4 regions of the Ruegeria sp. C6 genome follow, and region 3 is predicted to be linked to each of the others. Evidence: riboswitches for the same ligand, from Rfam matches in the RefSeq annotation. Region 3 holds a riboswitch; each other region holds the start of a gene.

Region 1 (5,939 bases), on a different contig from region 3:
CGTCCCAAACCTCAAGCGTTTATAACCCAGATCTACTAGCGGGTTTTCTTCTATGCCGCTGCAAGAATCTCAATTAAGCTCACCCACACAATCACGACTAAAAACTGCGCGCTCGCGAACTTTGCTGCTCTGCATTTTAAATTGAATAAGCTGTTGTAATGCGTCGATGAACATAAAAGATTGAAATAGAGTTCTCTTGGTTCGGTAGCTTCAGATACCCAGGAGAAACGAGCATGGGGAAAGCAGATATGACAAAACCTACTTCCGCTCAGAAAAAACTCTCGGAACGGTTACCAGTTTATCTATCGTTGGCCTGTATCATATGCAGCTACCTTGTCTCCGCCGCTTCATTGCAAGCTTCTGAGCTTCCCTGGATCAAACTAGATAGAGAGGTTCAGGCGCCATCGGGCGCCAAATCACTCTGCAAAGATTATTCGTGGGCGTGCGCGAATACTCGTACCTCTGGTCTGCCAGAAGCGCAGGAGAAACAGATCGTTAAAGCGATTAACTTGCGCGTCAATCGGAGGATCCGCGCCGTTTCGGATCAAAACCAATACGGGACAAAGGAATACTGGACACTACCAATGCAGGGGTCGGGGGATTGCGAAGATTTCGCTTTGCAAAAGAAGTTTGAACTAATGCAGAACGGCTTGGATCCTACGAAGCTACTTATTGCAACTGTCTTAGACACCAATCGCAGTGGCCATGCAGTTTTAGTTTATCGCTCGAGTGAAGGCGATTTGATTCTGGACAATGTCACCAACAGGATCAAATCGTGGAAGGAAACGAGGTATCTTTTCCTACGAATACAGGACCCAAATCACCCTGATCGTTGGGTACAGGTTTCTAGCGGCTAAAAACAATGTGGCGCGCCTTCGAGACGCGCCACAATAAAATTTTGGTCCTGCGGCTACTGGTTGTTTCGCGGCAACCCAAGTTTGGGACACCGCTTCAAACTTTGGTCAAGCTTTCGCAGCGTTGTACAAACGCGGAGTCACCAGACCTGTACTATTCAAACCGCGCATCGCCTTGGCTGCCGCAAGCACTGCCAGATCAGCAATCGGCTCAATGACGATTACCAGCATATAAGCACCGCCAAAGGATAGAACCGACGCCATGGTTTCTGCGCCGAAACCCTGGCCGTAGAAGGCCCAGAACCCAACCCATGCGACTACTCCTCCCTGATACGTCGCACTCAGCGCAAGAGCTTGGCCATATTTGAGATCAACATATGCTGTGCCGGGTGCGATGATGCGGCTGGCCAGTGCTTGTAGCGCAAATAGCGGCACCAGCAGAGTGGTCAGGTTGATGAAGTACTGCGGAAGATCGAACGGGGCAAAAAACACACCCTGAATCAGGAGACCAGCTGCCAATCCAAAAGCCGCGGGTGCAGCACCGAGAAGCAGAAACAACGTCGACCCCAGGATGAAGTGGACTTCAGAGACACCAACCGGGAAATGCGGCAGGACTTCGAAGAAAAGGAAAACCCCAACGGTGGCGAGCACCGAGCGCATAACGAAAGATGCAGGTCCATTCGCACGCAATGTGGAAAACGTTTCTTTCGCTGCGTAAGTAGCCGCACCTGCGGCGGTAACATAGGAAAGCGCGATTTTGGCACCATTCACGATGCCCGGTTCGATATGCATGTTCTTTCTCCCTACCGCCTCACCCGGCGGCTTGTCAGGTTGAATCGACCGTAAGGCCGACAGGTTCAGTCTGGGCATAGCCCGGCGCTTTACGGCAGGTCTCCTGACTCGCGGGTGCTCGCTCCGCCAACCTTCCCGGTTCCATTACGAACCAGTGGTGTCTTGGCATCGCTCTCCGCTCACAGTTGCGGGGGCAGTTACGGAATTGGCGCCATTGAAAACACCGAACCGTATTCCCTTTTAATCCTTTTGGCTTCCGCCATCAGGAACCGAAAACAAATCACCGCTACAATGGCGGCTTCGCCTGTGTCAATTGTCTTTGCGACCTATTCCAATGTAAACTCGACCGAAGCAGGATTCACGCAACTGGTCACGTGATCAACTGGGTAATCCAAGCGTTACCTGAAACCTCTTGAAGCTCTAGCTGCTAGAGGCTTTAAGATTCGAATTAATTCGCGATAGTGCGATCCAAATACGTTAAACTTGTGAACCAGGACGAGACCTATGCTTACAAGGCGCCATTTCATTCAATCCACCACAGCGCTGTTCTCGGCGTCTGCGGCCAGTCCATTGATCGCCAAAACTTGGCCAACCGCATCGCAGAAGACCTATTGGGACAGTCAGGTCACGCCAATTGGTTACGATCCAATGACCTCAAATCCGTGGGGTGTTCATGACCGTTTTTTACCAAGACGCGTCGCGGCAAATGATGGTTTGGTTCCAGGTGACATCCATGTGGATGCCGTCGCGCGCTATCTCTACCATATCGAAGAAGGCGGGACCGCAATGCGCTATGGCGTAGCGATCGCGCGCGGGAACCTTTACGAGCCCGGCACCTATGTTATCCGCCGAAAGGTCGAATGGCCACACTGGACACCAACCGCTTCAATGATCGAGCGCAACCCCGAATACGCGGAATTCCGGAATGGCATGGAGCCCGGGCCGAATAATGCTCTCGGCTCTCGTGCCCTTTATCTATACGTTGGAGACCGAGACACATATCTCAGAATTCACGGCACGCCTGAGCCAAGAAGCATCGGCGGTCGCGCAAGTTCCGGATGTGTGAGAATGATCATGGCCCATATCAATGACCTCTACCCAAACGTGAAAACCGGCTCGACCGCTTTCCTATACTCTGCCGAAGATAGCGTCACAGCCCGCTCATGAATATTGGGCAGCGTACATGGACGTCGCTGCCCTCATTTCGATCAGGCGTCGCGCGCAATGCAGATCGGAGCGCCATTCGTCGCGCGCAATGGTACCAATGTCGTCTCGACGGGTCCGCTGTGCTCATACCAAAAGCAATTGTCTTCGGGCAGGAGGCGCGCTGTGGTCAAATCCTGCGCCGGCCCTGCCAGCGCTACGACCGAATCTGGCACGTTGCCTGGTTCAAGTGCTTTGCTTTTGGCCCCGGTGAACTGGGCTGAGCAACCAGCCGTAATCGAGACTAACGTGATGGTAATTGCGATCCGTTTCTGCATTGATCTGTTCCAAATTTTTTGCGTCACCTGCAATTAGATTGCATCCACACGGCCGGCCCGCAAGACGAAATGAACTAACAATATCGCAGGCAAAGAACCCGGATGAAAAAAATACAAAAGGTATTGAAGCTCTAGTTACTGTAGGAACTATTTACAAAGGACCATAGAGATTCTTGAGGTCCAATCATGTCATCCGATACCCATAGCCACGACCATGGCCACGAAAACAAACATGGTCACCACGCATGCGGTAGCGGCGGGTGTGGCGACATCGCCCCCGCCGGTCCAATTCCTGAAGGTGGTAGAAGCTTTCAGGTCTCTGGCCTTGATTGCGCCGAAGAGGTGGCGATCCTGAACCGTGTCGTCGGCCCGAAAGCAGGTGGCGAAGAGCATCTTGCATTTGATGTGATCAACGGTCGGATGACACTTCTTGAAAGTGCTGCCAAGTTATCTGACGAAGATGTCATGCTGCTGGTTGCCAGTACTGGTATGACCGCCAAACCATGGGATGACGGAAATGCCGCCCAGGACCAGGCGGCGCATATTGCACGTCAGCGGCGGTTCACCACTCTAAGCGGAGGGTTTTGGGCAGCGGGTTTTGTCTGGCACATTTTTGAAACCGGCATGGGCGGTGCGCTCGGGCTGTTTTCGGGACATGGTGAGGTTCCGATGCCTTTGCCCGAGGCAGTTTTATTCGCGGTTGCGATACTGTTTGGCGTCTGGCTGGTGGCCCCCAAGGCCTGGTCTTCGGCGCGTCGCCTTTCGCCGGATATGAACCTTCTGATGGTTGTTGCCGTCGCTGGTGCCATCGGACTGGGTGAGTTTTTTGAAGCGGCAACTGTAGCATTTTTCTTTTCGCTTTCTCTTTATCTGGAAAGCTGGAGTGTCGGACGTGCTCGGAACGCGGTGTCCGCGCTGCTTGATCTGGCCCCCCCGACGGTTCGGCTGGTTCGTGCTGACGGTTCTGAGGCAACGGTCCCGGCGGCGGATGTCTTTGTCGGTGACAGCTTCATCGTTCGGGGTGGGGATCGCATTCCACTTGACGGGGAAGTCATCGAAGGGGCCGGTGCCGTTGACCAGGCTCCAATCACGGGTGAAAGCGCGCTGATTCCCAAAGAGCTGGGTGATGAGGTCTATGCCGGCACAATTAATGGTGAGGGCACCCTCAAAATACGTGCGACGAAAACAGCGTCAGACACCGTGCTTGCCAAGATCATCCGGATGGTCGGTGATGCTCATGCTCGCCGCGCGCCGGTTGAGCAGTGGGTTACAAAATTTGCGCGGATTTATACGCCCATCGTTATGGTCGTCGCAGTGGCCATCGCCCTGATCCCACCGCTTGTATTTGGCGCATCGTGGGGCTTCTGGTTTTACAATGCACTTGTTCTGCTGGTTATCGCCTGCCCCTGTGCGCTCGTAATTTCCACACCGGTTTCAATCGTTGCGGCTTTGACCGCTTCGGCCCGGGCTGGGGTTCTGATTAAGGGCGGCGCATATATCGAGGCCCCCGGGCGTACCACCGCACTGGCCATGGACAAGACAGGCACGATCACCATGGGTGAGCCTGAAGTGGCCAATGTCTATCCGCTGGGCGCCGCATCCGAGCAAGAGCTGTTGGCGAGCGCTGCCAGCCTCGAGGTTCGGTCTTCACACCCGCTGGCCCGCGCCATTTTGACCCGGGCAGAACAGACCGACATTTCGATATCGGCGGCTGAAGACATCCGAACCGTTCCCGGTCGTGGTCTGGAAGGCCGTACCGAGCGTGGAGATATCTGGCTTGGCTCTGACCGCTTCGCTATAGAGAAAGGCTTTGACGCGTCCATCCCTGCCGAGTTGCGCAACCAAATCGAGAGCGCGGGAAGCACACTTGTTGTTGTCGGGGATGAGAACGGGTTAACCGGTTTGCTTGAGCTGCGGGACCGCATTCGACCCGAAGCCCGAAGCATCGTAGCCCGGCTTCATGCGCAGGGCGTGAAGTCAATCATCATGCTGACTGGTGACAACGAACAAACAGCGAGAGCGGTAGCAGCCGAAGTCGGCATCGACGAAGTCCGGGCCCAACTTCTGCCGGAGGACAAAGTCGCTGCGATTGAGGAACTGGCAGAACAGCACGAGATGGTTGCAATGATCGGCGATGGCGTCAACGACGCACCTGCGATGGCTCGGGCACATTATGCAGTTGCGATGGGTGCAGTTGGGTCTGATGCGGCAATTGAGACCGCAGACATTGCTCTGATGACTGATGACATCGGCAAATTACCCTGGCTGATCGATCATTCACGTCGAACCATGTCGATCATCCGTCAGAACATTGGCTTCTCACTTGCGACCAAAGCACTGTTTGTGACCCTTACCGGTTTTGGATTGGCCTCCATGTGGGGTGCAATCGCCGCAGATGTCGGAGTGTCCTTGCTGGTCGTGGCTAACGCCTTGCGGCTTCTGAAAGCCTCGGAGGGTAACATACACTCAACAGGAACAGAAACCGTTGGAACGCCAGGTGAAAATGCTGAATTGGCGCATGGGCAGTAATCAGGCGCGCGGAACCTGAGCTCGCGTGTGCTGTGGGATGTCCGATGAGATCTGCATCCCACAGCCGATTTTCGCAACTTATCACTGTGGCGTGGTGCCCGATATATCAATCAGTCCTGGGCTTTGTGTGGCATTTCATCCTGAAGATGAGGGACATTGACACTGATCAGGTTTCCCGGCGCCGCACTTTAATCAGTCAACTTCATCCTGAATGTGGGGGGTTAGTTTGGATCGCCCCACTGCCCCACCCTCTGCTACTGCCAGATCCATTGTCATCATCCTA
Region 2 (5,939 bases), on a different contig from region 3:
CCAGAGCTTCGGCCTTGTCTTCGACTTGCATCACCTTGCCCAAGCGCAACACATCGCCAAACAGAAGATCCATGCTGGCTTCGGGGCGATCCTTGTCCAGATGGACACAGCTTTCGGTTAGAACCAAGGTCTTGATTCCGAACGGTTCCAATGTATCTGGGGTCACATCACCACCCGGCTTCATGCCATAGTACCAACCGGCAAAGAACAGGTCGGGTTCAACCGCCACCAGGTTTTCGACGGTCGGATATTTCGGCGCAAGCTCGGGGATGTCGCCGCGCAGGGCATCAAAATCAGGGCTGGTCTTGTACCAGCCGGTGATGCCGGTCAGGCCGACGATCTTGTCCTGCAGACCCAATGCAAAGGCCATATCGGTCATGTTCATGTCATGCACAACCAGGCGCTTGGGCGCGGTATCAAAAACCAGCGGTTCGCCGCAGTTGTCTACGGTGACTTCTTGCGCAGCAGCACCGCTTGCCATGGCGGTGGCCAACGCCACGGGCCAGATGTATTTCATCTCAGTGTGTTCCTTCGACTAAGTTGAGACTGTGGTTCTTCGAATATCAAGCGCCGGGATCACGCGGCCTTCGTGGAGAAAGCAGAGGAAATCAACGCCAAAAGTTTCGCGGACTCTTTCGGGTGTCAGCACCTTGTCCACCGACCCAAACTCGATCATGAGGGTCGATTTCATCAGCGCCACGTGTGTGGCGAATTCGGGGATCATGACCAGATCGTGTACGATCATGACCACGGTGATCCCAAGCTCGGCGACCAAAGACAGCATCCGCCCTTTTGCATCAGGATCCAGATGGTTGGTCGGTTCGTCCAGAAACAGCAACGAAGGGTTCTGCGCCAAAGCACGTGCGATATGGGCACGCTGACGTTCGCCTCCAGACAGTTGGGCCATGCGCTTGTCCGCGAGATTGGCGAGACCGGTCAGGTCTAAAATCCGGTCCAGCTCTTGCGCGTGGCCTTCGGTAGAGCGGTCCGCACGGATGGGTATTTGCCCCAGCGCAACATAATCGCGTAACGCCAAGCGTCCATCGGGCAGTTCCTGCTGACCTACCACTGCGATCATGCGCGCACGCTCTTTGGCGGAGAGCTGTTTCAGACTGCGTCCTTTGATCCGAACATCGCCAAGTGCCAGCGGCTCAGCGCCGCACAACAGATTGAGAAGCGTCGTTTTCCCCGCCCCGTTCGGGCCGGCGATGGCTAGAATGGAACCCTCGTCCAACTCGAACGAGACGCCCTGCAACAGGACATCTCCGTTAAGGGCATAATACTCAAGGTTTTCGGCAATCAGAAAGGGTCGCAACGTCATTGCGATGCCCCCTGTTCGATCCGCGGCATGCGCGAGAGGGTTTTATTGAACAACGCCTGCGGGCGATCAGTGGCATTTGTCCAGCCATCCGGGCTTTCACGATACTGCGCTGCAAACTCAGCCAGCGCCTGCACCTCATCCGCGGTCTGAATGCCACCAAAAAGGTATTGCGCCTTTCCTACGGCCTGGAACCCAACCGTTCTGGGACTATCGCAGCCTGCCATGCAAGACGACGCGCGGATCGCAAAACTGCGATGTAATTTCCCGGTCAACGCATCGCAAATTTCATCAAGGGGCAGCCCTTCAGTGCAGCTTTCGCAGACTAGAATGAAATGATCAGGCGTATCTGGCATGGTCCACTCCACTTGTTTCCAAGCGCATGCGGAAGCTGCCGACAATGTAAACACGCGATTGACGCGCCATCAAAGCCTCCTTCCAGGACGCCCCGCCCCGGGTTGGTTAAACATCTGATGGCAGGTCTCCTGACTTGCGGGTCCGCGCTCGGCCAACCTTCCCGACCCTGTGGACCAGTGGCTGTTTGGCCTTGCTCACCGCTTACAGTTGCGGGGGCAGTTACGGAATTGGCACCTTTTGGCAAACCTCACCGTATTCCCTTTTCATCCCGCGGCAACACCACCGGGAACCATCAATCGATTGAGTGCCCGAGAACACCGGACACGTCAATGATAAAGTCGAAGGCACCCAACTCTGGTCGAGGATCGAGCGCGGGCAACCACGTGTCCGTAGCACCAACCGAATGGGTTGGGCTGCGCGCCGAATTTGTCTGGCCACGGCTGTCCATAGTTGGTGTGTTTGGAAATTAGACAATCTGAGGTAAGCTGAACAAATTTAGAGGTTTAGCTTTGTCAGCGCCTTACCCCTGTTTGATCATTGCCTGGGTTTATCCAAGGAGACGGTTCTTTGACGCATGTTTCGCAAAACGCATTGCCGCCGGATATTGTTGATGATGTCATTGACCACAATCTCGAGGCCGTTGCACGGTGGAAAGGCCATCGCTTAAGGGCTCAGCATGGGCGCAGTCACGGGTGCGTGGCTGCAACATTCACTGTCAGAAACGATCTACCAGAACAGTTCCGTCACGGCCTGTTTGAACAGCCCGCTGCCTATTCAGCCGCACTTCGCTTTTCCAACGGCGCGCATCTGGATGACCGGAAATCGGATGCCCACGGGATGGCGATCAAGCTTTTTGACGTGCCAGGCCCCAAGCTGATCGACGCCGAGGCACTTGCGCATCTGGGGACCACACAACTCAGCGACGAGTTCGATTTCGTATTGGTCGATCAGGATGTGTTTCCCAGCTACGTCCCCGATGAATATGAGCGATTGGGCAGGCTTGTCGCCACATTACAAGCGGTCCAGCACGCGATCAAAGGGCGACGAAAATGGAGCCTTAGGTTGATCACCAAAGGGCTGCGCGCAGGATTTCGCGCCTTCCTCACTCGTGAAGGCAAGCGTCAGTTTCGCGTCGCGAGTGGTTTTGCCTCGAACTATATGCACTCGCCTTTTGAGGTCCATTTCTGGTCGACAACACCGTATCGGCTGGGCCCCGATCTAACGGTCAGATACTTGGCCCGCAGCGCGAAACCAAAAATTCCGGCACATCCGGTAGACGACCCAGATGGGATCGGGCAGTGTTTGCGGCAAGATGTGGCCGATGGAGATAATCACTTCGAGCTGTGTGTGATTGAGCCCCCGCGCCCGGCCGACGAATTCGATGTGCTCGACAATCGCATCGGGTGGGCATGCGACCCGCAACCAGATGCACCTCTTGATCCGTACCATCATACCGTCACGCCCGTGGCGGATATCACGATTCCCAAAGGTGCAGAATTTGATCCGCAGAATGGAGACGCGATGAGCTTCTCGCCCTGGCGTGTCACGGCAGATCACGAACCTTTAGGACCGATTAATGCGATCCGGCTCAGAACCTATCTGAGCTTGGCCCGCGCCCGGTTCCCGAATCGATGACCAAACGGAGATGTATTGATGCTGGACGTTGATGATCTGATCAAACTCGGATTCGAGATCTCCCCACCCGTTACGAGCTATTTGGCCGCGATCAGGCTTGCAAACGCCGCGAAGATCCACCGACCGCGGCCCTATACGATGGGCGCAGACTACACGACATGGCCCGGCGTGTTTTCCCATCGCTGGATCGGTCGGCATACAACGCCAGAAGACCTCTCACCCGTCCTGCCGTCGGAAAGCGAAGTTGTTGATCTCTTTCGCCGACGGACACAAATGGATGGCAGCCCGCTTACCTTGATGTGCCCGCAAGGATCGACACTTTTGTTTATCTCGGCCGCACAATGGTTTACTGACAGTTTCCTGCGCACCTTTGGGGCGAAGGGACCGGTTGATCAGACGGATTCGAACCACGAGGTCGATCTGTGCCAAATCTACGGGCTGAACGATTTTCAGACCGACATGCTGCGCGAACGCGATCCCGATACCTATGAATTAACCCACCGGTTGGCCTTTCGTCTGGATACACAAGGCGAGATGTGGGCCCCGAAGCTGTTTCAAAAGAACCAATCCGGTGGTGTTAAGCTTGCGCCCCCCTTTGATGGCAGTCTTGCCACTGGCGAGAATTGCGGAAAGCCCCTTCACGATCCATGCAAGCTGTGGAATGCGGTGAAACGGGCGCATCCGGGTCTCAGCGATCACGCGATTGACCAGATACTGCTCGATTTTCATGCAACCGGGCTCGATAATGGCAATGGTACCATAGGCTATATCGCGATCAATACACTGATGTTGCGTGCCCATAACACCTTTGCCGATCTGTTGTGGCGCCAAAAGCGCGGCATATCAGGCTGGGATAAAGAGCGTGTGTTCCAGACTACACGCTGCACCTTGATCGCATTGCTGATCAAGCTTGTGCTTGAGGACTACATCGCCCACATCGCCAATATGCCTTTCAAACTACCCGTTGGCGTCAATCGCTGGCAACCGTGGCATCATTCCAACCAGATCGCGATTGAGTTCAATTTGCTCTACCGCTGGCATTCGATGATTCCCGAGCGATTCATAATCGACGGCGCACAAGTTGGCCCGGAGGGGTTCAGATTCAATCCACGACTGGTCGAACAAACAGGCTTGGCGGAAATGATCCGATCATTGTCGCGCCAACCTGCGGCCCGCATGTCGCTGCGCAACACGCCCGATTTCCTGTTCCAAAGGCCTGCGCCCGGTGCTCCTGCCCCTGTCGAAGCTACAATTGCCCTGACGCGTAAGGCGCGTCTTCCGTCGCTGAACACTTATCGTCATCATTTCTGCCGCAAACCGCATTCAAGCTTTACTGAGATGATTGGTGATCAGCCGTTTGCGGAAGAATTGATTGCCGACCTGAGCCGGCTCTATTGCGACGTCAATAGGGTCGAGTTGTTCCCTGGTCTCTTTGCGGAACAGCACAAGGGCGATGTGATCATGGGCGATCTGATGACATCGATGGTGGCGTATGACGCGATCACGCAGCTTATGAACAACCCGATGGTATCCAAAAATTTGTACTCGGCTGAGACTTTTTCAGAGAAAGGTTTTCAGTTGCTGAAGAAAACTTCGTCATTCTCGCAGTTGGCGCGTTTTGTTGGCTTGGACCTGCAACCCGAAGACTGCACTTTAGGTCGACGTCCCGGCGGGACTTAAGACGCGACCGCGCGCTCTTCCAGCTCAGTAATCCGCGCGGCAACTTCCGTATCGGCTGGCCGGATGCAGGCAAGATCACTCAGCGCGCGCAATTCATACAGCGCCGCGCCCTGATCATTCGCCACGGCTATAGCTTCACGCAAAGCCGCCTCAGCCGCGTCGAACGGAGCACCTTGTTCCAGTAGAAGGGCTGCCTTGATCCGGTGGATTTCAGCCTCATAGTTCCGCTCGTCAGTGTTTTCTGCACATGTCAGACCAGCCTCCACCGCATCCAACCCTTTCTGAATCTCACCCAGAGCAAGATAGCCCCGTGCGAGCTCGGCGTTGACGAGCACGCCAGCCGCCTCGGCACCCGTTGCGTGCATCCTTCCCCAAGCGGCCTGCAGCATGGCCACGCCCTCTGTGGCCTCGCCGGTTCTGATGGCAGCCCCGGCAAGATGGGCCGTCGCAACAGCTTGGTAATAAGGGCCGCCCTTGTCCTGAACAGCCGCGCTCAGCGCCTTGGCCATACGCGCATAATCCGGGTGGTCCATCTGCATGTGGATTTCGGTCAACCAGTGCATTGCATTTGCAATGATCAAGGGCTGGCCCGACGCCATCGCGGCGTCAACTGCCCGCTTGGCTTTGGCGAGTGCCACTTCAGTTTTGCCCTGAAAGCTGTCGACCAGCGCGCTCATACTCTCGATTTGTATCACGGCTGCAATATCGGGGCTGTTTCCAGCTTCGGCGCGATGCGCATCCGCATGAGACGCCGCTTGTTCCAGAGCTGCTGCCGCATCCTGAAACCGACCGCGCGGGGACAGCGCGGCCCCACAGATGTAGTTTCCGACCATTCGGGTGTGGTGATCGTCATACGCATCGATGATCGCTTGCCCCCATTGCTCGGCGTTCTGGTAATCACCTTTGACCATTGCAGCGGTAAACAGACCCCTGCCCGCGCGCACAAGAG
Region 3 (5,939 bases):
GCCTGAACCAGTAGGCGCATGGGCTTGCCCTGAACGGCGGCATAGCCTTTGACGCGCAGGATATTCAACTCGTTGGCCAATCGTTCAATCTTGGCGACCAGATCAATCGGATCGATTTGCTCGGGCAGTTCAACGATGATGCTTTCGAAATCGTCATGCTCGTGATCGTGATGGCCGTCGTGATGGCTGGGACGCGCGTCCATGTCATCCTCGGCCGCGGCTTCTAGACCCAGCACGACGCGGACGTCCACGGCACCCTCGGCCACTTCGACCACGGGCATGGGGCGGGGCGCTTCGGCGGCGATGATCTCTTTCGCTTTCGCAACGCCTTCCGGGCCAGCCAGATCGGGCTTGGTCAGCAGAATGATGTCGGCGCAGGAAATCTGATCCTCGAACACCTCGGACAAGGGAGTTTCATGATCAATCGAGTCATCTGCCATGCGTTGCGCATCCACCGCCTCGACATTCGGAGCGAACCGACCAGCGGCCACGGCCTCGGCATCGGCCAGAGCAATCACGCCATCGACGGTGATTTTCGAGCGGATATCGGGCCAGTCGAACGCCTTCAGCAGCGGTTTTGGCAGGGCAAGACCGGAGGTTTCGATCAGGATGTGATCGGGGCGCGGCTCTAGTGCCATCAGGGCTTCAATGGTCGGGATGAAATCATCGGCCACGGTGCAGCAGATGCAACCATTGGCCAGTTCCATGATGTTTTCCGCCGGGCAATCAGGAATGGCGCAGGACTTCAGGATATCGCCATCGACGCCGACATCGCCGAATTCGTTGACGACCACCGCCAGACGCTTGCCCTGCGGGTTCTGCATCAGATGGCGCACCAGTGTGGTTTTGCCCGAGCCCAAAAAGCCGGTGATCACAGTGACGGGGAGTTTCTCGAGATTGCTCATTTCAGGGCTCCAATCGGGGGAATGCGGGCCGCACAGTTTTTGCGGAAATGTTCGGGACGTTCGCGCCATTTGACCAAACCGTCCTCGGTGGCGAGGTATTTGGCTGCGCCTTCGACGATGGTTTCGACATGGTCGATCTCGTTCAGATGCTCATACACGAAAGTCCAGCGATCCGGTCCTCCGCGTAGCACGATCGAGCAGCCTTCATCGCAATTCGACAGGCATTCCACAGCTTTCAAGGTAATGCCTTCGGGCAGGCCCGCCTGTTCAAGCGCCTTGTGCAGCAACGTGCCGGGGCGCTGGGCGTCATCCTCGACAGGCAGCCCGCGACGGCAGGTAGTGCAAACCAGCAGTTCGACCGGTGCGGTCTCGGTCATGTCTCTCATCCCCCCAAATCCTCTTCGTGGGGGACGGGGTTTCATGCGGGCCGATCACAGCCCCACACCGGAACACCCCGTCCGGTTTCATCTTCGGGCGTTGGCAGGTCTCCCGGCTTGCGGATGTCAGAGGAGGCCTCTGTCGGATGTCCCGCCTTCCCGGCCATACTGCCAGTGGCTTTGGGCACCCTCTCCGGTCACGGTCGCGGGGGCGGCTGCGTTTGACGGCAAAAACCGCTGACGCATTCCCTTTTCATCTGCTCTCGCAGACACCAACGAAAGGGACATGCGGCAGGGCAGGGTTGCTTGTCAAGCGAGTCGCGCCGATCCGTGAAAAAGCGGATAAAAAGCGACCTGTCGGGGTCGCTGGGCGGCATGATACTTCTGCAACGACGTGCTGGCATGGCAGCAAGATGCGAACAGGAGGATACCGCGCATGAAGGTAGGGTTTATCGGGCTGGGGAATGTAGGGGGCAAGCTATCTGGATCGCTGCTACGAAACGGTATCGATCTGACGGTTCATGACCTGAACCCGGATCTGGTGACCGAATTCGTCGCCAAAGGTGCCAAAGCCGCCGAAAGTCCGGCGCAGCTGATGCGTGATTGCGATGCGGTGATAACCTGTTTGCCTTCTCCTGCGGCCTCGGATGCGGTGATGCAGGAAATGTTGCCAGAGGTCGGCCCTGGCAAAATCTGGATGGAAATGTCGACCACCGACGAAGCCGAAGTCAAACGCCTTGGCGCAATGGTCATCGAACGAGGCGGCGCAGCGGTGGATTGCCCGGTTTCGGGCGGATGTCACCGGGCAGCGACGGGTAATATCTCGATCTTCGCAGGCTGTGATCGTGAGACTTTTGAACGTATCCTGCCATTCCTGACCACCATGGGGCGGCGCATTTTGCACACGGGCGATCTGGGCTCGGCCTCTGTTCTGAAGGTGTTGACCAATTATCTGGCTACCGCCAACCTGATCACCTGCGCCGAGGCATTGGTGACAGCCAAGGCCGCCGGCATGGACCTTGGAACCACCTATGAGGCGATCAAGATATCGTCAGGCACATCCTTCGTGCACGAGACCGAAAGTCAGGTCATCCTGAACGGCTCGCGCGATATTTCCTTCACCATGGACCTGGTGAAAAAAGATATCGGTCTGTTTCAGGAGGTCGCCGACCGTGCCGGAGTTCCCCTTGAGATAAACCCATTGATGATCAAGATTTTCGAAGATGGCATCGCGCGATATGGTGAGCGTGAACTGTCCCCGAACATCATCAGGCGGCTAGAGGACGCGACCGGACTGGAGATCCAGGCGCCAGGGTTCCCAACCGAGATGCTGGACGACGAGCCAGAAGAACCGGGTTACGAGGTGATCCCGCAGAATCGGTAGATCAAATAATCGGCAAGCGTTGCGGCTGTCTGGCGACCTGGTTGGACAAAATTCTGGGGCTATTCTAAATAGGTCAACAGTAGTCCAACACCGGCACAGGCAAGAGAACAACTTATGACGAATGAGACCTTTCTCATCGTAACAACGATGAAAAACGAAGGGCCTTTCATGATCGATTGGGTGGCCTACAACCACGCAATCGGTTTTGATGACATTCTGATTTATACCAATGATTGCGCTGATGGTACCGATGCCATGGGTGACCGGTTGCAAGTGCTTGGCTGGGCTCACCACGAACGAAACAGACTGGGTCCGCGCGCCGCGCCGCAGGTTCGTGCATTTTCGCTTGCGCGGAATCACCCAAGCTATCTGTCATCGGATTGGATTCTCAGTTTGGATGTGGACGAGTATATCAATATCCGTTTGCCCAATAGTGATATAAGAAGCCTCGTTGAGGCCAGTGGCGTGGCGGACGCGATCTCGATCTGCTGGCGCATGTTCGGAAACGCGGGTCAGAACGATTTCGTTGATCGACCTGTACCTGAGACTTTCTTTCTGGCCGCCACCGAAGACGGCTATCCGCATCACCGGACCAAAGGGTTCAAAACGCTGTTCCGCAACAACGGAAAATTCAGCCGTTTTCGCGCCCATCGTCCCAGGATCAATCCAGAAGATGCACCGAACCCTGACGCGCCATACGAAGGCGTGTTGTGGCGGGATTCGGGCGGGAACCTGTACCCAGCAGACCAAGTGAAATGGAAAGCATGGCGTGGTTTCAGCCATGAATTCGCGCGCATTCATCATTATGCTGTGCGCAGCACTGATAGCTTTTTGGTCAAGCGCGACCGTGGGCGCACCAATCATGTGGGGCAGGATCAAGGGCTCAAGTACTGGCTCATGATGAACCACAATGATGTTGAGGATCGCTCAATTCTGGAACACATGCCGGCTATGCACGACATCAAATCTGAGATGATGGCAGATCCGCAATTGGCAGACCTCCATCACCAAGCATGTGAGTGGCACAGATCGAAAGCCGAAGAATTGAGAGCCAGACCGGACTGGGTTGATCTGGTTGAAGCGTTGCAAAATTCCTCTACCGGAGAAGACGTCTATGGGTGAAGCTGTATCTGCTGAGGATCGCCGCAAGAAGCAAGCTGAGCAGCGCGAGCGGAAGGATTCCCTGCGGCGCGAAATGCTCAAGACCATGCCGCATGGACGGCTGAGCGTTGAAATTGGCGTTTGGAAGGGCGAGTTTTCGCGGATTCTGCTGGAAGAGCTGCAGCCCTCGAAATTGTGCCTCATCGATCCCTGGCAAGTACAGCAAGACCCGGATGGCGGTGCTTCGCTTGCCGGAGCGCGCACGCAAAAGGATATGGATCGAATTTACGAGGCAGTGACGGGCAAATACAGCACCGAGATTGCCAAGGGGCAAATTTCGATCATTCGCGACTATTCGCGACCAGCGCTGAGTCTGTTTGAAGATCAAAGCATCGGGTTTGCCTATTTGGACGGCGACCATTCCTACGAGGGCGTAAAAACGGATCTGGATGCTTTGCTGCCCAAGATGATCGAAGGCGGCGTAATCATGCTTGACGATTATCACAGGCGAGGGTGGTGGAAAGATGACGTGATGCGTGCGTTCCACGAATTCCTCGGGGCACATTCTGCGGGGCTGCGGCTCAAGGCCATCATGGGGGCGCAGGTGGCCGTCGAGAAACTTTGAGCCGAGATCATTTTTCTGATTATAGATTCGTGCGACGTAATCTGGGCTGGCTGATGTCTTCCAGCGTCAACAGTGTTAAGCAACAAGTTCAGCGATGACGGATAGGGTTGTTGTCTAAGTCCGATCATTTTTGAATAGCGGCACTTTCCCAGGCAGACAGGAACTTTCTGCGCTTCAGCGTATCGAGGAACGTCAACAGCGCAGGGTCCAGCGCAATCGCTGCGCTTTCGGTCGTGGAGTCCTGCGTGTCCAGAAGTGGCAGTGCTGCCATTGATTCCGGATTCAGCGTGGTCAGGTGCCGGACAAAGGTTTCCGCTTCCTCCGGCAAGCGGCTTTTGCCAGTTACCATGGCGGTTCGCATCATCGTCGTCTGAAAATCCGAAGGCAGAATGATCTGAAGGGCATCCTTTCCTTCTGTTCGTACCGCCGCATAACTGCCAAGCACGTTGTAGGCCACCGCGATCGTACCATCCGCCAGGTCGTTAATCATGTCGCCCGAACAACAATACAGCCGCACGTCCAGGCCGCCCAAAACCTCCATCAAGCGCCAATAGGTTTCCGAGGCGCGGGCGTCCTGCGTCGCGAACAAATAGCCCAATCCCGACTGGCGCACGTCATAAGTGCCGACTTTGCCCCGAAAATCATCCGGGCGGGCGCGCAGCGCTTCGATCAGTTCCTGCCGCGTTTGCGGCATTGGTTGTCCTTCGAACGCGGTGCGGTTGACAACGATGGTTGCGGGTTCCGAAGTGAAGGCGAACAGGCTTTGATGCCATTGCGCCCAAGGGGGGTGTGGAAGATCGTTAAGCGCCAGCGCATATCCGTCATTCGCGAGCTTCAGTTGCAGGTCCATCGCGCTGGAAACGACAACGTCGAACGCTTCTGGCGTGGCTCGGACGCGTCGGTCGATATCGGCCGTGCCGGTCACCAGATATTCGACCGATATCGCTGGATTCTGGGCGACGAAATCCTCGATCAGCGGCGCAAACAGGGCGGTATCGGTGCTGGAAATGACCCGCAGTCGGGGGCCGTCGGCACTTTCGTTGAATATTTGTCGGTCTTCCCAATCCTGAGCCCCTGCGCCGCAGGCGAACAGGCATAGGATCAGAGTGACAAGATAACGCATGCGCCGCCCTCCGCTTTGTTTGACAGTACCAGCGTGCCACCATGGGCGACCGCGACGTCCTGGGCAATGGTTAGCCCGAGGCCCGATCCGATGGTTCCCGCCGCGTTCTGACCACGTTCGAAACGTCTTGTGAGCGTTTCGATTTCATCTGGCGGAAAGCCTGGCCCCTGGTCACTGACCGTGATCCGGGCTGTGGGTGACCCTGCGACATCGATGACTACGGTACTGTCCGCTGGCGCATATTTAAGCGCATTGTCTACCATGTTCCGCACCGCATTTTGGATGAGGATGGGGTCGCCCGAATACATGACCTGCGGATCGCCGCTCAAAGCAAGCGAAAGGTCTTTCATTTCAGCGATGGGCGTCAAGCGCTGGACAAGCTCTCGGATCAGAGTCACCAGATCGATATCCTCGCGCTCCAGAT
Region 4 (5,939 bases), on a different contig from region 3:
CAGCATTTGCCACATGCGTGTAAGGACTCGCATGGGCAGAGCCTCGGCCATTTGTTGACCTCGGGCGCGTTCGTCGGGGGAAACGGTGGGATCTTCGGCGGCATCCGGGGTGATCTTGACCACCGAAACCCAATGCGTGATTTCAGCCAGATCGCGTAAGACGGCGAGTGGATCAGCCCCTTCGGCATATTGCCCGCTCAGCTCGGTCAACGCGCCTGCAGCATCGCCGCGCAGGATCATATCCATCAGATCCAGCACCCGGCCCCGATCGGCCAGCCCCAGCATCGCGCGCACCTGATCCGCGCTGGTTTCACCGGCCCCGTGCGAGATCGCCTGATCAAGCAGCGAGGTCGCATCCCGCGCCGATCCCTCGGCGGCCCGGGTGATCAACGATAACGCATCCTCGGCAATCTGTGCCCCCTCGGCACCTGCAATTTTGCGCAGCAGTCCGATCATATCCTCCGGCTCGATCCGGCGCAGATCAAAGCGCTGGCAACGGGACAGGACGGTCACCGGGACCTTGCGAATCTCGGTGGTGGCAAAGATGAACTTCACGTGTTCGGGGGGTTCTTCCAGCGTCTTGAGCAGCGCGTTAAAAGCGCTGGTCGACAGCATGTGAACCTCGTCGATTATATAGATCTTGTAGCGCGCGGATGCAGCGCGATAGCGTACGCTGTCGATGATCTCGCGGATGTCATTGACACCGGTGCGGCTGGCGGCGTCCATCTCCATCACGTCGACATGGCGGCCCTCCATGATGGCTACGCAGTGTTCACATTGACCGCAGGGTTCGGTGGTAGGGCCGCCGCTGCCATCGGGACCGATGCAGTTCATACCCTTGGCTATGATCCGAGCGGTCGTCGTCTTGCCGGTACCGCGGATGCCGGTCATGATGAAGGCCTGCGCGATCCGGTCCGCCTCGAAGGCGTTTTTCAGAGTGCGCACCATGGCGTCTTGACCGACCAGATCGGCAAAGGTTTCGGGGCGGTATTTGCGGGCAAGAACCTGGTAGGCGGGGCTGGGCGTCTCGGTCATGTCTGCTCTGTCGGATTCGCGTTACGCCGCAGCGTAGAGGCCCCCGCCGCCCGCGTCCACAGCCAGCCGGGACGATTTTCATTTTGGAATGCGTGGGTATGCGGCTAAAATCCACTCTATTCTATTTACTGGACCAGTATGTTGTTGGGTGAAGTTTGTTTGGGGGGAGATTATGTCGCAACTGGTGGTTTATGCGTTGCAGGTTGGCGGAGGTACGTTGGCCTTGTCCTCAATGCCTGGGCGTGGAGGAACGTATACAGAAGACCTTGATCTTATCGCAGACTGGAAGCCGGGACTTGTGATCTCGATGACCACTGAGGTCGAGATGATTCAGGATGGTGCGCGGAATTTTGGCGCTGATATTCAGGGGCGTGCCAGCAGATGGGTGCATTTGCCGATCGAAGATTTTGGCACGCCACCCAAGGAGATTGTGGAGCGCTGGCCCCGCGTTGGCGCGACTGCCCGTCAGGCGTTGTCAGGTGGTGGCCGTGTGCTAGTGCATTGCCGTGGTGGCTGTGGCCGATCCGGGATGGTGGTTCTGCGTCTGATGGTTGAATGCGGTGAACGGCCTGAGGCGGCATTGAAGCGATTGCGTACGGTGCGTCCTTGCGCAGTCGAGACAAATGCCCAGATGCTTTGGGCCGTTGAACCGGCCCGTGTTCAAGCCGTTTGACGGCCTAGACACCAACATGTGGCGAGATTTCGCCACCGGTATGTGGTACCAGAAGCGAAGCCTCAAGCATGGCGCACGGATGGTTCCTCAGCAGGTCAGAGGGCAGGCTGCTGAACTCGGTCCCGAACATCATGTCAGCGTAGTCATCAAGCCGGTCGATCGCAGTTTCAGGATCGGCGCCGCAGAATACGCGGATCTGATCACATTGGGCGCGAAAGCGGGCGGTACACCCCTCTGGGCAGTGCGACAGGTCTATGCTGCCTTCAATTTCGAACTCAGGTTTTGTGATCGGCTGTGCAGACGACATGGCCTGCGTCAGAGCCCGCGCCATCTGCGCCAATGCGGGGCAGGGTGCGCCAGTACGTTGGCACACGGTCGCCGTGAATTCGTGTGTTTTGGTCTTCCAGATCATCAATGCGCCCTCCGCGCGCAAGGCGAGGGCGTGGCACAGGTTGGTCGTTGCGGAGCACGATCAAACCCGTCCCGGACACCCCGCCCGAGTTTCGGTTCTACATCCGATGGCAGGTCTCCTGACTTGCGGGTCATCGCTTTGCCGACCTTCCCAGCCTTCAAGGCCAGTGGTATCTCGGCATTGCTCTCCGCTTACAGTTGCGGGGGCAGTCTCGGACTAGGTTCTTTCCGGATTTATCCGGGCAGAACCGCACCGTGTTCCCTTTTCATCCCGGCCCGATTGGGCGCGAGAACCATCGCGCCATGGCTAGCGGCTGCGCCGTGCCCGAGTCAAGAAGATTGCGTCAGGCAAGTGACGTACGGTCCAGCCACGTCAACCTTGACTTGAGGCGCTTCGGGTGAACTGATCAGTTCAGTCGGTATTGGAGGGCACCATGTTGGACACGCAGCTGGCGGTTGTGACCGAGGATTTTCAGATCCCGTCCGACCCGGCAATGTTGTCGGCGCGGCTTTACCGTCCGGTTGCCGACCCCGAAAAGGTGGTCGTCATAAACGGTGCGACTGGGGTGCCGAGGGATTACTATCAGTACTTCGCCCGATGGCTTGCCGAAGAACAGGGCATGGCCTGCCTGACCTATGACTACCGGGATTTTGGTCACTCTTTGGTGGGTTCGCAAAAGCGGTCAAATGTCACCATGGCCGATTGGGCGTTGATCGACATTCCAGCCGCCCGGGCCGAGATGCGCCGACGGTTTCCGCAGGCCAAGCTATGGAGCATCGGTCATTCCTTGGGCGGAATGTTTGGCCCGATCCAACCCGATATCGATCAGATTGACAGGATGATCTGTGTCTGTTCGGGTCTGGTAACGCTGGCGGATCACCCTTGGCCTTATCGCGCTTTGGCGGCGTTGTTTTGGTATGGTCACGCGCCGCTGGTGGTCAAGGCGCTTGGCTACCTGCCCGGGCGGTTGGTCGGGTTTGGATCGGACCTGCCTGCCCAAGTCTATTGGCAATGGCGCAAATGGTGCACCGCCCCCAAAAGCTATGTGCCAGAGATCGGCACGACACTGCCCGCCGCCCGCTGGAAAGACTTGGGCAAACGTGTCGATCTGTTTACCTTCGCAGATGATGAAATGGTGCCGCCGGATGCTGTCTGGCGTCTTGCCGATCTCTATGGACCCAAAGCCGGGCGCCATCTGCTTGCACCAAGCGAATTCGGAGTGTCCAAGATCGGCCATATCGGTGCATTCGCAAGACGGAATGCGGCAGTCTGGCCTAGGCTGATCGCCTGATAGCGCTGGGCACCGGTAGGTCGGTGCCCAGCTTCGTTATAGCCCTTTACGGGATTTTTTCTCGTGCATCACGCTGCGCACCATCTTGCCGAAAGCCTTGTCACGGGCGCGGGCCTGCGCCACCGAAGCGGAATTGTGTTGGTCTTCGCGCCGCAGCTTGCGCCAGCGGTCCAGCCGCGCGGGATCAAGCGTACCAGCGTCGATTGCCGCCTGCACCGCACATCCGGGCTCAGACTCGTGCTGACAATCCGAGAAGCGGCAATCCAGGCTGAGGTCTGAGATGTCCGAAAATACCTCATCCAACCCCTCCTGCGCATCCAGCAGACGCAACGCGCGCATGCCGGGCGTATCGATCAGCCAGCCGCCATTGCGCATGCGATGCAAGGCGCGTGCAGTTGTTGTGTGCCTGCCGCGCGCATCGTCTTCGCGAATACCTGCGGTGGCCTGATCCTGCCCCGTCATCCCGTTGGCGAGCGTCGTTTTCCCAACGCCGGATGATCCAAGCAAGGCGCTGGTTTGTCCTTTCGGACACCACGACAGAACTTGTTCGAGATCGCCGTGATCCAGCGCGTTGACCGCAAGTACCGTCAGAAACGGGGCGAGCGATTGGGCTTGATCTACATAAAGGCTCGGATCATCGCACATGTCCGATTTGGTCAGAACGACCACCGGATAGCAGCCTGCCTGATGCGCCAGCGCAAGATACCGCTCCAATCGTGGCAGATTAAAATCGGCGTTGCAGGAACTGACGATGAACAGCACGTCTACATTTGCAGCGATCAACTGCGCTGCAGCTCCGGTACCTGCCGCTCGGCGTTGAAGCAGGCTTCGCCGGTCCAGCATACGGCGTATTCGTTTGTTTTCATCCACCAGAACCCAATCTCCGACGGCATATGCACCGGTTGATTGATCCGGAGATAACAAAGGCGATTCACCTTCAGGGCTCAGCCCGATCAGTCGATCCCGGTGTACGGCCGAGATGCGATACGGAAGAAGAGACGGATCAGCCGTATGCTGAGCCGCGAAATGAGAGGACCATCCGAGGTCCGATAAGGAAAGTAACATTGGTCTGCCTGTGATCAGAAACAGCAATCCCGTCGAATGGCAATCGCGCATCCGCCGGCGACGTGTTCAGGCAATCAGTTGATCGGAAAGGATCAGAACCGGTCTGCCCGAAGGGTTTTTGCTACAATCATAAACGCCCTCCTGCGGCTGATAGGTTCTAAGTGAGAGGTTGGACATCGACCCAAGCGGGGCTCGTTGTGGCTGCTTCCTTCCGGACCTGACCAGGTTGGCGAGGCGCTCGCCCGCGCCAACCTCTCAAAGCCGATATAGGTGCATCCCCTGAAAATGGCAACCCGTCAGAAGGTCAGATGAATACGCATGAAACCATCCGCATCGTCGGGCAGAATGCGTGGATGATACTCAGCAAGCTCTGCAACATGGTGTAGCGCGCGCGGCCCCGTTGTCAGGATCGCGCCCTGCCTTTGGTTTGGTACAAAAGAAAAGGGGCGCGGTGCATGCGCGAGTGGGTCGGCGGGCAATGTGCCCGCGACGTATTTGCATAGAATATCCTGTATGCTGATCTGAGGCAGGTCAATCATACGGGCTTGTCGCGCAATTGGAAAATGACCACCGCCATTGGCGCGGTAGTTATTGGTGGCGACAAGGAAACTCTGGTCAGGCGCAATCGGCTGCCCATCGAATTCCAGGTTGCGAATGCGGGAAAATGCCGGATCAATCACTCGACCGAGCGTATCGAACCGCGCCGGTTGCGAAAGATCGATCTGGTAGGTGACGCCATGCAGGACATCGAAATTGAAGCCCGTGCGCTGAGGATCGGCAAGATCGATCGGGGCGTCTGATCCAAGTTGATGGAACAGCCCGGCTGACATCTCAAGCCAGTCCCGAATCTGAGAACCTGAGGCCAGCACCGCGCGCAATTCATTAGGAAAGACACTGAGATCGGCGATATGTCGAACTGAAATCTCGCCTGAGGGGATATCCGTGTAGTACTTGCTTCCTGCGCGCCCGCCGAACTTTGCCGGGGCGGCTGACGATATGATCGGCAAATCTGCCCAGTCGGTATCGACCAAATGCGGGCGTAGGGCAGCGGCCTGAGCCGCCGCAACCAAGGCCAGACCGCGATCCGGTAAGCAATATGAGAAGTAGCTGTGTAGCGTGTGTGGGATTGTGCCCACTGGCCTGGTCACCCTTTTGCGCGTCGCAGCGTGGCCGGTCGCAAACAGCTCTGTGATCCTTGGGCATTCGGGTATTTCTGTGCCCGATTGAGCGATTGCCCGTGCTTCGACATGGCTGCCTGTAATGCGCCAATCGCCGGTGGTATCTTTTTGCAGTGTCAGATCAATGATCCCAAGATGAGACCCGGCCCAACCCTGCATGACAACCGGCGTTCCATGGACAAGCCCCCGCGTACTGTCGACGAATGGATAACCATCATGCGCCTTTCCGGGCAGTGTCAGATGGGTGTGGCCTGCGACGACGGCATCAATCAGCGGCATCTCGGC

Evidence for each region. A riboswitch is a leader RNA that binds a small molecule or an ion and turns the genes downstream of it on or off. The one in region 3 is predicted to bind cobalamin.
Region 1: linked by a shared signal. The riboswitch ahead of ACR0MJ_RS14685 (energy-coupling factor ABC transporter permease) and the one ahead of ACR0MJ_RS11670 (DUF1636 family protein) in region 3 are both predicted to bind cobalamin.
Region 2: linked by a shared signal. The riboswitch ahead of ACR0MJ_RS08765 (DUF1636 family protein) and the one ahead of ACR0MJ_RS11670 (DUF1636 family protein) in region 3 are both predicted to bind cobalamin.
Region 4: linked by a shared signal. The riboswitch ahead of ACR0MJ_RS07830 (hypothetical protein) and the one ahead of ACR0MJ_RS11670 (DUF1636 family protein) in region 3 are both predicted to bind cobalamin.

Annotation. Positions count from the first base shown of each region.
Region 1 is NZ_JBQFRW010000004.1:167,060-172,998, forward strand. It holds gene ACR0MJ_RS14680 (transglutaminase-like cysteine peptidase) at 234-857, shown strand; gene ACR0MJ_RS14685 (energy-coupling factor ABC transporter permease) at 963-1,646, opposite strand; cobalamin riboswitch at 1,723-1,935, opposite strand; gene ACR0MJ_RS14690 (L,D-transpeptidase) at 2,151-2,813, shown strand; gene ACR0MJ_RS14695 (hypothetical protein) at 2,855-3,127, opposite strand; gene ACR0MJ_RS14700 (heavy metal translocating P-type ATPase) at 3,314-5,656, shown strand; gene ACR0MJ_RS14705 (penicillin acylase family protein) at 5,849-5,939, opposite strand, start outside.
Region 2 is NZ_JBQFRW010000002.1:235,317-241,255, reverse strand. It holds gene ACR0MJ_RS08775 (ABC transporter substrate-binding protein) at 1-517, opposite strand, end outside; gene ACR0MJ_RS08770 (ABC transporter ATP-binding protein) at 536-1,321, opposite strand; gene ACR0MJ_RS08765 (DUF1636 family protein) at 1,318-1,674, opposite strand; cobalamin riboswitch at 1,777-1,984, opposite strand; gene ACR0MJ_RS08760 (catalase family protein) at 2,243-3,310, shown strand; gene ACR0MJ_RS08755 (peroxidase family protein) at 3,329-4,990, shown strand; gene ACR0MJ_RS08750 (ATP-binding protein) at 4,987-5,939, opposite strand, start outside.
Region 3 is NZ_JBQFRW010000003.1:21,846-27,784, reverse strand. It holds gene cobW (cobalamin biosynthesis protein CobW) at 1-905, opposite strand, end outside; gene ACR0MJ_RS11670 (DUF1636 family protein) at 902-1,282, opposite strand; cobalamin riboswitch at 1,368-1,574, opposite strand; gene ACR0MJ_RS11665 (NAD(P)-dependent oxidoreductase) at 1,680-2,666, shown strand; gene ACR0MJ_RS11660 (glycosyltransferase family 2 protein) at 2,781-3,788, shown strand; gene ACR0MJ_RS11655 (class I SAM-dependent methyltransferase) at 3,781-4,392, shown strand; gene ACR0MJ_RS11650 (ABC transporter substrate-binding protein) at 4,517-5,515, opposite strand; gene ACR0MJ_RS11645 (sensor histidine kinase) at 5,494-5,939, opposite strand, start outside.
Region 4 is NZ_JBQFRW010000002.1:48,982-54,920, reverse strand. It holds gene ACR0MJ_RS07840 (DNA polymerase III subunit gamma/tau) at 1-1,035, opposite strand, end outside; gene ACR0MJ_RS07835 (phosphatase domain-containing protein) at 1,208-1,708, shown strand; gene ACR0MJ_RS07830 (hypothetical protein) at 1,713-2,120, opposite strand; cobalamin riboswitch at 2,212-2,432, opposite strand; gene ACR0MJ_RS07825 (alpha/beta fold hydrolase) at 2,554-3,411, shown strand; gene rsgA (ribosome small subunit-dependent GTPase A) at 3,448-4,476, opposite strand; RNA gene ffs (signal recognition particle sRNA small type) at 4,636-4,734, opposite strand; gene ACR0MJ_RS07810 (bifunctional 2',3'-cyclic-nucleotide 2'-phosphodiesterase/3'-nucleotidase) at 4,773-5,939, opposite strand, start outside.